2 regions of the Blautia aquisgranensis genome follow, and region 1 is predicted to be linked to the other one. Evidence: riboswitches for the same ligand, from Rfam matches in the RefSeq annotation. Region 1 holds a riboswitch; the other holds the start of a gene.
The links. A riboswitch is a leader RNA that binds a small molecule or an ion and turns the genes downstream of it on or off. The one in region 1 is predicted to bind cyclic di-GMP.
Positions count from the first base shown of each region.

Region 2: another riboswitch for cyclic di-GMP. It lies ahead of WMO28_RS03295 (response regulator); the one in region 1 lies ahead of WMO28_RS02015 (diguanylate cyclase domain-containing protein).

Region 1 covers NZ_JBBMEJ010000002.1:3,672-6,867, forward strand. Annotated here, with positions in the region: gene WMO28_RS17145 (transporter substrate-binding domain-containing protein) at 1-186, opposite strand, end outside; gene WMO28_RS17150 (transporter substrate-binding domain-containing protein) at 143-649, opposite strand; cyclic di-GMP riboswitch class I at 948-1,023, shown strand; gene WMO28_RS02015 (diguanylate cyclase domain-containing protein) at 1,257-2,693, shown strand; gene WMO28_RS02020 (HD domain-containing phosphohydrolase) at 2,784-3,196, opposite strand, start outside.
Region 2 covers NZ_JBBMEJ010000002.1:302,498-305,693, forward strand. Annotated here, with positions in the region: gene WMO28_RS03280 (hydratase) at 1-43, shown strand, start outside; gene WMO28_RS03285 (hypothetical protein) at 221-757, shown strand; gene WMO28_RS03290 (hypothetical protein) at 845-1,147, shown strand; cyclic di-GMP riboswitch class I at 1,680-1,785, shown strand; gene WMO28_RS03295 (response regulator) at 1,898-3,196, shown strand, end outside.

The sequences.
Region 1 (3,196 bases):
GTTCAGACCGCTTTCGGACATAAACTGCTCAACGGAGGTATCATGGGCTGCCAGGGCATCCACATAGTCTTTGCTGGTCAGGATAAAGATAAGCTCTCTTTTCTGAACAGAGCTCACTTTTTTTAATTCAGGCAGGGTACCGTTATGAGAACGAATGATATCTTCCGGTTTTGTGGTGGACTGCACTGATTTTGTCTTTGAGATCGGATAAGGTATGGATATCGCTGTCAGGATTGACTGCGACTACCTGGTGGCTCTGCATATATGGACCTGCCCAGTTATACTCGGTTTCACAGCCATCCATGGTGAAAGAACTCCAGATACAATCAATCGCACCGGTATCTACCAGGTCTTTCTTTTCTTCCCAGTTGATGATCTGAAATTCGGGCTGATATCCCATTCTTCCGAATGCTTCATCAGCGAGTTCGACGTCGATGCCTGTGATATTTCCGTCTACATCCAGATAGGAGAACGGAGAGTAGGTATCACAGCCGATCGTGATAACCGGAAGTTTGCTGGTTTCCTGGGAGATATCGGCGGAAGATGTGCCGCAGCCGCTTAAGAGAGGGGGCAGCAGGCAGACACTGCAGGATACGATCAGAAATTTATAGTGAAACATGTGTTTTGTTGCTTTTGGCTTTTTTAACATAATTGATGACGCCTTTGTTTGATTATAACCTTAATTGCCTATATTCACAAGGAGTTGTGGGAGAGGTGTGGGGGAATATTGCTGAACAGTAAATGATTATAGCGAGATTTTTTGTGAATAATGCGAACGTCTATTGAAGCAGGAAATTAATATCACTGTGACTGAGAGGGTTAACTGGTGCCGGAGGCAGACCGGGAACAGTTAAGGGAATTGTCTTTTTCTGGGTCTCTTTTGTGAACAATGTAAACTTTTATTGAAAAGACAGGTTACAATGAGCTATAATAGTCTTTGAAAAATAGAGAATAAAAGGCAAAGCAGTCGAAAGATTGCGACGCAAAGCTATAGGGCCTGTAAAATGGCAGCCAGTTGCAGAATGTTAAGTGGATATTTAGAGAGAGAAGATTTCACTGACTGAGTTTATAATACGAGCATGCACTATAGTAAAAAAGAGATACTACCATAGTGCATGTATTTTTTGCTTACAGTAGCTTAACTGAATATAGCACTTCAGGAAAGTATTACATTAAGCATGGAAATCCATAACAGGAATTCCTTTGTTATATGTGATGCTATAATATGGAAGAACACAGGCTGGCAGGGAGCAGAGATGCGAAAGAAAGGAAAATATAATAAAAAAAGAAAACTGAACAGGGTCGTTAAAGTTATTCTTCTTGCAGTTGGGATTATTCTTGTGGCATTGTTGATTCAAACGGAGATCCTTAATATGATCAATAACCGTAATATTTCGAAAACATCAGAGGTTTTGCTGGATCGTGTTGTCAACGTGATCGAGAAGAATGAGGAATCGGAGAAAGATATGGTCGAAGATCTGAAAAGCGATTATATTATCCGTGCGAAGGCGGTTGCCTATATTCTCAATGCAAAGCCGGAGGCGGGTGAAAGAGCCTCTGAGCTGAAAAAAATCGCAAAGCTGATGGATGTAGATGAAATTCATCTTTTTGATTCGACGGGAACTATATATGGCGGAACAATACCAAGATATTATGGATTCAGCTTTGACTCTGGAGAACAGATATCTTATTTTAAACCAATGCTGACAGACAAGAAGCTTACCATGTGCCAGGACATTACGCCGAATACATCGGAGGGTAAAGAGATGATGTATGCAATGACCTGGGATGAAACAGGCTCATATATGGTTCAGGTTGGTATTAAACCGGTGCGTCTGATGAAAGAACTGAAGCAGAATGAGATACCGGCGCTCATTGATAATATGCCGGCATATGAGGGAATCCGCATATATGTGGCAGAAAAGAAAACTGGTGAGATATACGGAGCGACAGATTCTTCGGAAATAGGGAAAAAACTGGATGATCTTGGAATCATTAAACAGGGTGATGACGAAGATACGTTGTTTACAGAGGTAAACTGGACCGATGGCGTGAAGTACCGATGCACCTTCCGGATAGTAGGAGACTATGCAGTGGGTGTTGTCTGTTCAACAGAAATGAATCGTGAGATGAATATGATCGCGCTGGTGATCGTTGGTGTATATCTTCTTCTGGCGGCAGTCTGGATTATTTACATGTTTGTGAAAGTGGTAAAATCTAATATAGATGAGCTTACTCAGTGCCTGAATCGAAGAGTTTATGAAAAGGATATTAAAAAAATGTCCATAAGATCCGAGTTTGTTTACGCAGCGATGGATGTAAATGGGATGAAATGTGTGAATGATACGCAGGGACATGCAGCCGGGGACGAACTGATTCAGGGAGCGGCAGAATGTATGCGGCAGTGTTTCGGAAAATATGGAAAGGTTTACCGGACCGGCGGAGATGAATTTGTAAGCATTATTTTTGTAAATGAGGATAAGCTGAAGGAAATTCGGGAAACGTTTGAAAAAACGGTAAGTGACTGGAAGGGAGAACTGGTGAATTCTATTACGATATCAAGCGGATATGTATATTCGAAGGAAAAAGAATGGAGATCGCTTGAGGAAATCTCCAGAGAAGCAGATATCAGAATGTATCAGGCAAAAGAGAAATATTATACTTGCTCCGGAAAAGAAAGAAGAAAACGGTAAGAGCAGAATAAAAGAGCCGGAAGGTGAAATTGTTTCACGTGAAACATTCGCCTTCCGGCTTTTTCTGTATCTGAAAAAGTATCCTCAAGATTACTGCTTTGGAGCCTTTTCGCTCATGGATATGTATTCATAAGTTGGACGAAAATCATGATCTGTGCACAGGCGATAATATTGAAGGAAAATACGTTCCATAATATTTGGAATTTTTGTTTCAATAGGCTCAAATAATATAATGAGATACTGCATGGAACTGTAACGCGTACAGATATCTACCCGCCGGATTTTCTGGCGGATTGACTGTTCCATATATTCCAGAGCCTGTTCGATCGCTTCAATATCAGGCAATGTACCTGAGGCAGTTGTCATAGTAACCATTACAAGATAGCAGTGGCATTGACTGCGGATCATAAGCTGACTGAGATATTCATAGTGTCGGGCAAAATCACGGTAATTCAGATCAAGTGCACCATGATAGCTGCCACTCTGACGGAGTGAATCTGCGA
Region 2 (3,196 bases), 300 kb from region 1:
AATCATTCTGAAAGGCTGTCTCATCAATTATAATCGTAAATAAAATATGATATATTTTGCAGACCGGCAGGCATTTCAGGCTCCGGTCTGCTTTTTGTTTCAGTGATATAAAAGAAAAAAACAGTGTTAATGATGAATTGCTGAAAATACATGAATATGATATTATATTCTATAAAAGTGTAATAAAAAAGTACACCTTGACGAATATAGAGAAATGGAGGTGCCTATTATTTCTGATGAAGTAAATAAATCAGATATATCCAGCAGGAAAAAACTGAAAGGCAGACTTACTACAGGCACAGTGGCACTCCTTATTGCATTGCTTGCAGTGATTTCAGCAACATATGCATGGTATGTATATAATACAAGCCGTCATACAACAAAAGTCCGTATGGCAGCGGGCGCAGGTGTCAATCTGCAGATCAGTAATTCATACAGTGGAACATATGGATCAGCCGCTGTGCTGGACAGCTTTTCGGGGAGACTGAATCCTGTATCAACCAACCGGATCAGCGGAGGATTCCAGAAAGTCCTGGGTTTTACCAACGGAACAGAGAATCAGAGCAATCTGGTGGCCAGCCTTTTTGGGAAAGGAGACTATAGTGATTACTATAAGACCAGTCTGTTTCTGAGAACAAATGGAAATTCTACAGATATATACATAGCGGATATCGGTTTTGAGGACAGCGACGAGAAGAATCCCATATCATCAGCAATCCGTGCAGGTTTTGTGGTACACAGAACAGGAAGAGACTAGCCGGCTCAGGGTGAATATATTTTTGCCATAAGCAATAAAAAAAATCCGGAGGCAGATTACAATACTGCAAGAGGAAAAGAAGGGGATGTGCTGGATTGCACGAAGACAGACGGAAAATTAAAACCAGTAGCAGTGACTTATCCATATATTTATGCTACTACTTATACCGATCAGAATAGTCAAAACTGGATAGCCACGAAGGTTGGAAAGAACTATGAAGTTTCATCTGGCACACAAAAAATTGCTTCTTCCGTAGGGTATGATGGCGTAAAAATGCGTGTTTATATCTGGATGGAAGGTACCGATGCTGATTGTGTCAATAATGCAGCAGCAGAAGACCCGGCAACTTATAACGTAAATGTAAAACTGGCAGGTATTTCTGCTGAATAAGACAGCAAATATAAATTGAAAGGTCATGGCAGAGCCATGACTTTTCTTTTATCCTAATTTTCCCTATTATCTACTATCCCCAATCTCCTCCACGCATTTTCGGTACATCTGCTGAATTGCTATTTCCCCGACTTCTGGTATAGTCATGTAACTGAAAAGAGAACTTCAGAAGGGAGAAATGCAATATGTGAAAAAAACAGGATATCATATGGGAGCAAAGTACGCTAATAACAAAGCAAATACAAGCAATAAAAATGGAATTCCCTAAACCAGAACTCCACTTTATATTATTTCTTCAATAATATCTTCATATAAAAAAATATCTCCCCTGGGGCACATCGTTGAGAGGTGCGGGGAGTCCTGTTAATATTACTATATGTATAACAGATAATAATATCAATGTGCAAAATAGCCAAAATTCATCCTAATCCCTGACAATGCAACCTGACATACGCAAAATACACGGATTTTCTATCCAACATTATTGACGTATGAAAAACTTCATGGTATTTTATTTTTGATAAAAATGGAAATTATTTCAAGGCAAACCTGCTGAAAGGCAGGGACGCAAAGCCAGAAGGGGCTAAAATCAGTGTGATGTTAAAGAAATATAGTAGGGACGCTGGCAGGTTTTAGAAGGTGTCCTTTTTTGTATGCAAAAATGGATAAGAAAACTGGCAGGGACGGGTTCTCTGTATATAGATAAAAGCAGGATAACGAAGCATGAAACAGAGTGAGGATTTTTATAAAATGGGAAATTATGAAGACAAAATATATTCTTTAAGTGAGACTGTACCGGGACAGACACAGGCCATGTCACAGGCAGTACAGAAAACACTGGAAAATAATGGCGGGGTAGGCATAATGACAGGATATTATGACCAAAACCTGTCTGTTTTATCTGTGAGCAATCTGCTGTTACATAGTACAGGATATACATTCGACTCTTTTATGAAGCAGACAAACGGCTCATTGAAAAATTTCTTTTATGGCGAGGAAGATATACTGGATCGAGATCGTTTTTTGCAGCTTCACGGAGCAGGGGAATCACAGATCCTTACAGCAGACGGTACAGTGAATAATGTACGGCTTTATAAAGAAGATGCGACAGATGAGGCGGGCAGACAGATCTGGGTTATGTCCGTACAGGTCAACTGGGATCATGTAAATCTGGCACTGCTCAATGAGGCTATCTGTTCCGGCTTCTGGTATTTTGACTGTGACGAAAACAGTGAGATTGTGAATGCAAACTGGAGTCATGAATTCCGAAAAATGCTTGGCTATCATGACACTTTGGACTTTCCGAATAAACTGGAATCCTGGTCAGATCTTCTGCATCCACAGGATAAAGAAAGAGTAATGGTGCAGCTTCAGGCGGCAATTAAGGATAAGACGAACCAGATAAAATACCAGGTAGAGTATCGTATGAGAATGAAGGATAATCAATACCAGTGGTTTCGGGCATCGGCAGAAGTAATACGCCGTCTGGATGGTTCTGCCAGCAGGATTGCCGGGATTTTTATTAACATTGATGGGGAGAAAAAAGAAATCATGCAGGCACAAAAATCTGCTGCTTTCCACCGGGCTTTTACGAAAGCAGATCTGTGCGAGTATTATGTGAATCTGGAAGCGAATACTTTTGATACCTTTAAGGTTGAAACATCCCTGATGACAGTCTTTGAACAGAGTCATACATGGGATGAACTGATCCGGCATTTTGTGGATTCCTATGTTGTGGAGAAAGATAAGAAGGCGGTATCCTCTTTTTACGACCGTGGTTATATTGCAGAAAGGCTGAAGGGTCTGGAAACCGAATTGGCTTTGGAGTGCCGTATCACTCTGAATGGAGAAGAACGATGGGTCCGTAATGTGATCATACGCGGCGAGATAGAGGATTCAGAATATGCCATGATCTTTCTGCGGGATATCACAGAGACAAAGGTGGAGAGTGCACGGCATCTGCAGATGGCAGCGGATAATGCTTCCATGGAGCAGCTGATCCAGAGTATTGTGCGTCTGGTTGACCGTTTTGTTGTCTGTGATCTGGAA